Linked DNA regions of Rhodothermus marinus. The protein of the gene in region 2 interacts with the protein of the main gene of each other region in a pairwise test. Links are inferred from orthologs where the notes say so. Each region holds a gene or a part of one and is shown on either strand. Other genes may lie near its edges.

Evidence for each region. The genes of interacting proteins can lie anywhere in the genome.
Region 1: the proteins of GYH26_RS14425 (region 2) and GYH26_RS01065 interact in binary tests that used the Escherichia coli proteins (3 or more experiments, as listed by UniProt). The link is inferred for Rhodothermus marinus from one-to-one orthologs.

What each region holds. Positions count from the first base shown.
Region 1 is NZ_AP019797.1:216,819-221,969, forward strand. What follows is about bases 1,534-4,529. They hold GYH26_RS01065 (acyl-CoA thioesterase), read right to left. Parts: upstream 3,253-4,529; coding sequence 2,815-3,252; downstream 1,534-2,814. Other genes in these bases: GYH26_RS01055 (hypothetical protein), read right to left, coding at 1,534-1,847; nadC (carboxylating nicotinate-nucleotide diphosphorylase), read right to left, coding at 1,896-2,810; GYH26_RS01070 (acetyl-CoA carboxylase carboxyltransferase subunit alpha), read right to left, coding at 3,249-4,280; GYH26_RS01075 (glycosyltransferase), read right to left, coding at 4,289-4,529. Also shown: GYH26_RS01050 (LysM peptidoglycan-binding domain-containing protein), read right to left, coding at 1-593; more of GYH26_RS01055, read right to left, coding at 663-1,533; more of GYH26_RS01075, read right to left, coding at 4,530-5,151.
Region 2 is NZ_AP019797.1:3,292,136-3,296,954, reverse strand. The notes cover bases 987-3,650. They hold GYH26_RS14425 (acyl carrier protein), read right to left. Parts: upstream 2,611-3,650; coding sequence 2,362-2,610; downstream 987-2,361. Other genes in these bases: metK (methionine adenosyltransferase), read left to right, coding at 2,877-3,650; fabF (beta-ketoacyl-ACP synthase II), read right to left, coding at 1,023-2,321; GYH26_RS14435 (DUF721 domain-containing protein), read left to right, coding at 987-1,019. Outside these bases: GYH26_RS14440 (TolC family protein), read right to left, coding at 1-642; more of GYH26_RS14435, read left to right, coding at 732-986; more of metK, read left to right, coding at 3,651-4,043; GYH26_RS14415 (T9SS type A sorting domain-containing protein), read left to right, coding at 4,133-4,819. UniProt on the Escherichia coli protein: Carrier of the growing fatty acid chain in fatty acid biosynthesis.

The DNA.
Region 1 (5,151 bases), 3.1 Mb from region 2 along the record:
ATGCTGGCTTTGACGAGCCGGTTCATGGTGAGCGGGACCGAGCTGGCAGGGACCGTGAGGTTCGGGGTGAAAACGTCTTCCAGCAGCGGCTCGCGTACAGTCTCCATGGCCGCGAACATGGCCTCGCGGAAGGCGAAGATGTCGCCGTAGCTCAGCGTCAGCGTGTCCGGCGGCGTGCCGTAGAGCTGCTCGTATTCGACAAGAAGCGAGCGGTACAGTTCACGAAACCGGACGTCCGCCTCGATGCCGGGCTGACGACTCAGTGCGGCCAGGGCTTCCAGCGCTTCATCCAGGAGTTGGGCGGCCTGATCCAGATCGCCGTCCGCTTCCGCTTTGAGAATACGTGCCTGTTGATCGTACAGGCGGGCCAGGTATTCGAGAAGCTCCGCTTCACTCAGACTGTCGGCTGGTGGAAGCAATCCCGCCAGCCCGGCGCCGAGCAGCCGTACCCGGCGGGCAAAGGGAATTTCTTCGGAAGGATACGCCTGAAGTCGTTCCAGCGGAAGTGGCGGAGCGATTCGCCTCGTATCCTGCGCATGTCCTGTTCCGACCAGACTCCACGCAAGTAGCAACAGGAATAGCCCTCGTAACACAGCCGCCCTCATTTTTGACCGTTCACGTATCACTTCAACACGTTGCCCAACAATACACACCGGCCGCGTTTATTGCAAGGGGGACGCCTGATTTTTACGGTATCGGCGTTCGACGGCGTCGGTAAAGGCGACGGCCGGTTCGCTGTAGATATTCACCTGATAGCGGCGGAAGACCTCGCGGGCGATGAGCTGCGAGGCCTCGGCCCAGGTGGGCGTGTCGCGCAACAGGCGCAGCACGCGGAGGTAAGCGGAACGGTCGCCATCGAACAGGTGCGTGATGAACAGCTCCCGGTTGCGCAGCCCCGTCTCGCCCAGCACTTCGCGCTCCAGCTCCGCCGTGGGCGGCGCCGGCATCTGCTCGGCCGGGGGTTGCTGGTAGAACTGCATCCAGCGAGGCAGGGCGGCGGCTTCGTTGGCGGATCGGGCCTCGCCTGCGCCGGCCTGCTGCAGCTGGAATCGGCGCCAGAGTGGCAGAGCTTCCGCTTCTTCTTCGGCGACAGGGGCGGTACCCGGAGCCGATGGCTCCTTGCCGGCAAGTAGCCGCTCAAGCGCCTCGGCCGTGAGCAAGGCGGTGCCTTCGGCCTGAAGGCGCTGCACCAGATCCGGTCGCTGTTTTTCCGTGAAGAAGGCGATCAGCAGCGAGGCAGGTAGCACGACGGGACGTTCCGGCAGCAGGGTCGCCAGTTCGTAGAGCGGGCGCAGCAGGCGCACCCACGCTTCGGCGTCGAAGTCGGCCGTCAGCTCGCGGTCGACGCGCACGAGCAGGCTCTCGAAGCGGTCGCGCTCCAGGCGGGTTACCTGCTTTTCCTCGACGTAGAGGGCGACGGCCTCCCGGAAGTAGGCATAAGGCTGAAACCAGTGCATGCGGCGCAGCGCTTCGGCGGCCGGGACCGAATCGGCCTCGTCAAAAATATGGGCCGTGAGCGTACGGATGGGCTGGATCAGATAGCCGGTCAGCGCCTGAAGGCTTTCGCCGAGCAATTCGGGCCAGACCGAAGCGGGGATGCGCACGTGTGAGCGAAGCCGGTTGCGAAGTTGCTGAAAGGCTTCCTGGACGTCCGGCGCCTCGGTTTCGAACCAGGTGTCGTCGAGCACCGGCAGCATGGTTTCGGCCCGGGCGATCGCCTGATGCTGGAGGTGGTGCACCAGTGCGTCGGGCAGGCCCAGCCGGCGAAGCTCCTGGATCGAATAGGCACGGGTGGGCGGCAATGTCGCCTGAAGCTGGCGGTACAGCAGCCGGACAAATTCGGTCATGGCGCTATGGGCCCGATTCGTGGACGGGTTCGCGCCTTATAAAGTCGCCTACAGACTGAGTTCCAGCGACAGGTCGAGTGCCTGTACGGAGTGGGTCAGGGCGCCGCAGGAGATGGCTTCGACGCCGGTGGCGGCGATCGCCTCGGCCGTTTCGAGCGTGATGTTACCGGAAGCCTCCGTGTGGAAGCGGCTGCCGATGCGCCGGACGGCCTCTCGGAGGGGCTCGACGTCGAGCGTGCCGTCGGGTAGGCGCCGGGCGAAGTTGTCCAGCAGGATCCAGTCGACGCCGCCCGTAGCGAGAATGGCATCGACGTCTTCCAGCGATTGCGCTTCGATCTCGATGGGAATGTCGAGCCGGTGCTGCTCCCGATAGCGTCGGGCGGCTTCGATGGCTTCGCGGATGCCGCCGGCCGCCACGATGTGGTTGTCTTTGATCAGGATCATGTCGTAGAGGCCCAGGCGGTGGTTGGTGCCGCCGCCCAGGCGCACGGCCCATTTGTCCAGCAGCCGGAGTCCCGGAGCGGTTTTGCGGGTATCGAGCACTTTGGTGCCGTAAGGCCGTACGCGTTCCACCAGGCGGCGGGTGGCCGTGGCGATGCCGCTCATGCGCTGCAGCAGATTCAGCGCCAGGCGCTCGGCCATGAGCAAGCTGTGGGCGCGGCCTTCCACCGTGCCGAAAATGGTACCGGCCGTCACGCGCGAGCCGTCGGCCTGGTGCCAGCGGACGTGCACGTCGGGATCGACGAGCTGAAAGACGCGCGTGGCCACCTGGAGTCCGGCCACGACGCCGTTTGCTTTCGCCAGAAAAAGCCCGCGGGCCTTGCGCTCGGGTGGCACGGTGGCCTCGGTGGTGACGTCGCCCGGACCGATGTCTTCGGCCAGCCACTGCCGGATCAGACGGTCCAGCGTGGCTTCGTCCACGTAGGGCGGCCAGGTGGTCGAGGTGGTCGGCTCGGCAGCCATAGGCTCAGCGCTGACCGTCGGGCGAAAGCGAGGGTTCCAGAGCTTTCTGCAGCACGTCCAGCAGCGCCTGCGGGGCCCGGACGGGACGGTTGCGGGCGCGATCGACAAAGCAGAGCGTCACGTGTCCGGTCGCCAGCAGCTCCTGCGTTTCGTGGCGGCGCACTTCGTAGTCGAGGTGCAGCCGGGCGCGGGGCAGCTCACGGATCATGGTGATCACGTCCAGCAGCTCGTCGTAGTAGGCCGGTCGGTGAAAGCGCAGGCTCAGGTCCACCACGGGCATGATGATGCCGGAGGCCTCGAGTTCGCGGTAGGGCAGACCCAGATCGCGCAGCGCTTCGGTGCGGGCCGCTTCCAGATAGTCCACGTAGTGGGCGTGGTAGACCATGCCCATCGGATCGCATTCCCGATAGCGCACCCGGTGCTGATAGACGTGTCGAATCATGAGGCTCCGGTTTCGGTCGAGGGCGTGGCTTCGGGCTCTTCGCGGTAGACGCCCATCCGGGCGAATTTTTCGATACGGGCGTCGATCAGCACGCGCGGCTCGAGGCCTTCCAGTTCCTGCAGCGCTCGGGCGATGGCGGCACCGACGGCCTGGAAGGTCGCTTCGGGATCGCGATGGGCCCCGCCGATGGGTTCGGGGATGATCTCGTCGATGACGCCCAGCTTGAGCAGGTCGGCCGCGGTGAGCTTCAGCGCACGGGCTGCCTCTTCTTTGTAATCCCAGGAACGCCAGAGGATCTGGGAGCAGCTTTCGGGGGCGATGACCGAGTACCAGGCGTTTTCCAGCATCAGGATGCGGTCGCCCACGCCGATGCCCAGCGCACCACCCGAGGCCCCTTCGCCGATCACCACCACCACGATGGGCACAGGCAGGCGCGCCATTTCGAACAAGTTGCGGGCAATCGCTTCGGCCTGTCCGTGTTCTTCGGCTTCGATGCCCGGATAGGCGCCCGGCGTGTCGAGCATCGTCACGACGGGCTTGCCGAACTTGGCCGCCAGCTTCATCAGCCGGAGCGCCTTGCGATAGCCTTCGGGGTTGGGCATCCCGAAGCGGCGGTATTTCCGGCTTTTCGTGTCGCGCCCTTTCTGATGGCCCACGAACAGCACGGTGCGGTCGCGGTAGCCGAAGCGGCTGCCCTGAAATGTGGCAAAGCCGCCCACGATGGCCGGATCGTCCCCGGCACAGCGGTCGCCGTGCAGCTCGACGAAGCCCTCCGAGAGCGCCCCGATGTAATCGAGCGTGTAGGGGCGGTCGGGATGGCGGGCGATCTGCACCCGTTGCCAGCGCGTCAGGTTGCGGTAGACCGACTCCCGCAGGGCCGCCACCCGGGCTTCAAGGGCCGATATTTCGGCAGAAAGGTCCACCTCGGGATTTTCGGCCATCAGGGCGCGCATCTCGTCGAGCTTCTCCTCAAGCTCGGCGATAGGCTTTTCAAAATCAAGCAGGTATTGCGAGGATTTTCGAGCCATAAGTCTGGTCAGGTTGTCTGCAGCAGCCGACGGAGGGCCTGCAGGAGCAGGCGCAGCTCCAGCCAGGCGGTTCGCTGTTGTATATAATAAGCATAAAGCTGGCGAATATCTTCCGGCGTGCGTGGCGGGGTGGGGCGGGCTTCGCTGACGGCAAACAGGCCGGGCCGGATGCCCCAGCTTTCGGGCAGCAGCGCGCATTCGTCCGGGTGGCAGCCGACGAGCGCGCGGCGCCCACGCAGCACATCGGGCAGGCCGTCGAGGCGCCGGACCAGTTGCCGCAGGCCGGGTCGGGCGCTCAGGCGGGCCATTCCCTTCAGCAACGGCCGCAGAGCCAGCCCCACCAGTGCCAGCCCGCACTCCAACGCGCGGCCCAGGGGGAGGCTCCGCAGCGTGGGCAGGGCGGCCTCGGCGTCGACGAGCGAGGGCGGCTCAAGCGTTTCGATGTGCGCTTTGCCGATCACATGGGGGCGGCCTTCGGGCAGGATCTTGAATTGCACGGGCAGGTCGCGCAGTTGCTGGATGAACTGCAGCACGGTGGTGTGCGACAGGCCCGCCGTGGCGAAGATCACGGCATCCACCTGGCGCAGTCGCACCAGGTCGCGCAGGTGGTGCAGCGCGCCCAGTCGTGGAGGTGTGTCCCGATCCGTACCGTCCGGCTCCGGCGATACATATCCGATGAGCTGAAAAGAAGGCCAGGGAGCGGCCTCAAGTAGCCGGTGCAGGCGTCGGGCTTCGTCGGCGGGGCCCACCAGCAGCGCCCGCTGCAGCCGGGCGGCATGGCGGCGACGCCATGCCAGTCGCCAGCCCATTAGCGCGGCCAGCGCGAACGGTGCGCTCAGCAGCACTACCATCCGGGAGAATGCGATGTCGG
Region 2 (4,819 bases):
CTGCTCGGTGATGCGGAGCTGAAACAGGTCGGCGTCGTCCACCGTGGGGTCGCCTTCCTGCAGCAGACGGTTCACCTCTTCCTTGGCGCGGTCCAGGATTTCGCCGGTTTCGCGGGCCAGACGGAGCAGCGCTTCGGTGAGCTGAAGGCTGAAGTACAGCTCGCCGGTGCGGGCAGCCACTTCCAGCGCTTTCTGGCGCGTGCCGGCGGCCTCGACCTCGGTGCCGTAGCGGGCGGCCCGGATCTGGCCGCTGAGTTCGCCCCAGGTCCACAGCGGCTGGATGAGCTGGATTTCGAGCTGGTTGAACGGCCGCACGTTGCGCCAGTCGTTGCGCACCTCGGGATTCAGGTACAGGGCTTCGGTGGAAAAGGTGTTGTTTTCAGGGATCTTGAGGCCCGGCCCCACAGCGTGGGCGGTCTGGAGCTGAAACTGCGTCAGGAAGCGGCTGGCGCGGGCCTGATCGTAGCGGGCTTCGGCGAAATCCTGTCGGGCTTCGACGGCCTGCAGGTCGGGGCTGACTTCGAGCGCGCGTTGCAGCGTCTGAATCAGCGTCAGACGGAGCGTGTCGGCCGACTGCGCCCGGGCTTCGAGCAGTCCCGGGCCCAGGGTCAGCAACCACGCGCAGAGCAGCAAGGGACGCATACGGCAAACTCGGATTTTTTGCATTTTCGACTGGACAGAATCCATGCGGGCGGCTACCTTATTGCAAAAACTCTTCCCCGCACCCGCCTATGCTATCCGGACCACAGCCGCTGGGACAAATTTTAAAAGAAGTCATCGAACGATGGGGGCTGCGCGGGCGCATCGACGCCGTGCACATCATCGAAACCTGGGCGGCGCTGGCCGGCCCCCGGATCAATCGGGTGACGGATTCGGCCTGGGTGCGCGATCGCAAACTCTACGTGCGCCTGACCTCGGCGGCCTGGCGCCATACGCTGCACCTGCAGCGGGAGCAGTGGCGCGCCCGCCTGAACGAAGCGCTGGGCGCGCCGCTGATCGACGAAATCGTCTTCAAGTAACGGCTATGCTTCGTAGCGGCCGAAAGCCACGGCCGTGTTGTGCCCGCCGAAACCGAAGGCGTTGCTGATCGCCACACGTACGGGGCGCTGCTGCGGCGCGTTGAACGTGTAGTTCAGGTCGCATTCGGGATCGGGGTGCTCGAAGTTGATGGTGGGCGGTACGGTCTGGTGTACGATGGCCAGGATCGTGGCGATGGCCTCGACGGCGCCGGCCGCGCCCAGCAGGTGGCCCGTCATGCTCTTCGTTGAGGACACGTTCATCCGGTAGGCGTGCTCGCCGAAGACGCGCTTGATCGCCTTCGTTTCGGCCACGTCGCCCAGTGGGGTGGACGTGCCGTGCATATTGATGTAGTCAACGTCTTCGGGCCGGAGGTTCGCGTCGCGCAGCAGGGCCTGCATGGCCAGGACCGCCCCTTCGCCTTCGGGATCCGGGGCGGTGATGTGGTGGGCGTCGGCCGACATGCCGATGCCGAGCACCTCGGCGTAGATGCGGGCGCCGCGTCGGCGCGCGTGCTCCAGCTCTTCGAGCACCAGCGCCCCGGCGCCTTCGCCCATGACGAACCCGTCGCGGGTGGCGTCGAAGGGACGGCTGGCCCGGGCCGGGTCGTCGTTGCGGGTGGAGAGCGCCTTCATCGCGTTGAAGCCGCCCAGTGCCATTTCGGTGATGGGCGCCTCGCTGCCACCGCAGAGCACCACGTCGGCCATGCCCCGCTGAATGAGCAGAAAAGCGTCGCCGAGGTTGTGGTTGGCCGTGGCGCAGGCGGAGACGACGGCGTAGTTGGGGCCGCGGAAGCCGTAGCGGATGGCCAGGTGACCGGCCGAGATGTCGGGAATGAGCATCGGAATGAACAGCGGCGAGATGAAGCGCGCGCCCCGCTGCAGATACTGGGCGGTCTGCTCCTGAAACACCTGCATGCCGCCGATCCCGCTGCCGAAGACCACCCCGATCCGGTCTTTTTCCGAAGCGGCGAGCTTTTCGGGATCCAGTCCGGCATCCCGGAGCGCCTCGTCGGTGGCCACCAGCGCGTACTGGGCGAAGGGGTCCAGGCGCCGGGCCGTTTTGCGGTCCATGTAGTCCAGCGGATCGAACCCCTTCAGTTCGCAGGCGAAGTGCGTATCGAACGGGGTAGGATCGAAGCGGGTGATGGGGGCCGCCCCGCTTTTGCCCTGCAGCAGCGCTTCCCAGAAGTCCGGGACGTTCAGCCCGATGGGCGTCAGGGCGCCCATGCCCGTGACCACAACGCGTCGTCGCTGTGCCATGATCGTTTCCGGTTCGGACAGGTACAGAAAAGCCCGGCGCATCGCGCAATCGGGTGCCGCCGGGCTCGGAACAGAGGCTCGATCAGGCCTGGCCGATCTTTTCCTTCAGGTACTTGATCGCGTCGCCCACCGTCACAATCTTCTCCGCCTCTTCGTCGGGGATCGTGATGTCGAATTCTTTTTCAAATTCCATGATGAGTTCGACCGTGTCGAGCGAGTCGGCCCCGAGGTCGTTCGTGAAGGAAGCCTCCGGCGTGATGTCGGCCTCGTCGACGCCGAGCTTCTCCACGATGATGGCTTTCACCTTGGCTTCGATGTCGTTGGTGGCCATAGTGCTACGCCTCCTTGGTTGATCCGCGGTTTTGCTGTCGAGAGTGTGCGGGCCGAGGCCCGTAGCTCGTAAATCATCCCAAAATACAACACCACGGCTTGCGGGGCAACGTGGTGCTGCAGACGAAGCCCGCCAACGTGCAACCTTATCAAGGGGTTCCGTGGAATCGTTCTTCACATAAAGCGTTGAACCCTGTAAGCAAACGGGGCGTTAACGGCTCGCTTTAAAAAGAATTTGGCTGCAGCTAAACCTTTGAGGGAGCTTCGATGGCCTACCTGTTTACTTCCGAGTCGGTCTCCGAAGGGCATCCGGACAAGATCGCCGATCAGATCTCGGATGCCATTCTGGACGCGATGCTGGCGCAGGACCCGCACAGCCGCGTGGCCGTGGAGACGCTGGTGACCACCGGACTGGTGGTGCTTTCCGGGGAAGTCTACACGCGCGCGCACGTCGACGTGCAGCAGATCGCCCGGGACGTCATCCGCGAAATCGGCTACACGGATCCGCGGCTTCGCTTCGATGCCGACAGCTGCGGCGTGCTCTCCAGCATCCACGAGCAGAGCCCGGACATCCGTCAGGGTGTCGATGGGGCGCCCACCGGCGAGCAGGGCGCGGGCGATCAGGGCATGATGTTCGGTTACGCCTGCCGCGAGACGCCCGAGCTGATGCCGTTGCCGATCATGCTGGCGCATCGGCTCGTGCGTGAGCTGGCCCGCATCCGCAAGGAAGAGCCACACCTGATGCCGTATCTGCGCCCGGATGCTAAAAGCCAGGTGACGGTCGAGTACGAGGACGACCGACGCACACCCCGGCGCATCCACACGGTGGTCGTCTCGACCCAGCACGCCGAAGACGTCACGCAGGAGCGCATTCGCGAAGACATCCGGGAGATTCTGCTGCCGCGCGTGCTCCCGCCCGAGCTGGTGGACGACCGGCTTATCCTGCATGTGAACCCGACCGGCCGCTTCGTCATCGGTGGGCCGCACGGCGACACGGGGCTGACCGGCCGCAAGATCATCGTGGACACCTACGGCGGCAAAGGGGCGCATGGCGGTGGGGCCTTCAGCGGCAAGGACCCGTCCAAGGTGGACCGCTCGGGTGCCTACGCCGCCCGCTACGTGGCCAAAAACATCGTGGGCGCCGGACTCGCCGACGAGGTGGAGGTGCAGATTGCCTATGCGATCGGTCTGGCCGAGCCGGTCTCGATCGACGTGAACACGTTCGGCACGGGCGTCGTGCCCGATGCAGTGCTGGTGGAGGCCGTGCGCGAGGTCTTCGATCTGCGGCCGGCCGCGATCATCCGGGATCTGGATCTGCTCAAGCCGCGCTATCGGGCCACGGCCGCCTACGGCCACTTCGGACGTCCGGAGTTTCCGTGGGAGGCGCTCGACCGCGTCGAAGAACTCAAGCAGGCCGTTTCACGCTATGCCTGACAAAGCCGGCACAGGCTTTTCGAGGGGCCGCTGCGAGGCGGCCCTTTTTTTGTTACCTTTTGCCTGAACCGAAGTGCACGGGCTTTTCGATGAACGGCCGGTTCCGGGCGATTGTACTGATCGCGTTGCTGGTGGAGGCGGGCGTCTCCGGATTGCAGGCGCAACCCCGGCGCGAGGTGTTGCAGGCTCCGGCCACGAAGGCGACTCCCGAAGGACGCATCGATCCGACTACGGGACGCTGGCAGGCGCGCTACCGCGTGCGCACCCCGGTGGCCTGGCAGGGAAGCGCAGATGCCACCGCCCGCGCCTATCTCCGCATGGAGGCGGTGCGTTTCGGCTGGCGGCAGCCCGACCGCACGCTGGCCGTGGACCGCGTGCGCACCACGCCCTACGCCATGCACGTACGCTTCCGCCAGACGCTGGCCGGCCTTCCCGTCTACGGGCGCTACGTGCAGGTCAACCTGAACCGCCAGGGCCGGCCTACGCTGGTGCTCAGCGGCTACGACCCCCGGCTGGAGGCCTACGCCGCCCGTTTTGATCCGACGCCACGGCTTTCGGCAACCGCGGCGCTGAACGAAGCGCGGCGCCGCCTGGCGCAGCCCGAGGCACCGACGACCACGCCGGAGCTGGTCGTATGGCCCGCGGAGCCGCCACGCCTGGCCTGGCACTTCGTGCTCTGGCCGCAGGATCGGCCCGACGAGTGGGCCGTGCTGGTCGATGCCCGCAGCGGCGAGTTGCTGCACGTGCGAAGTCAGGCCGTCCAGGAGCGGCCTGCG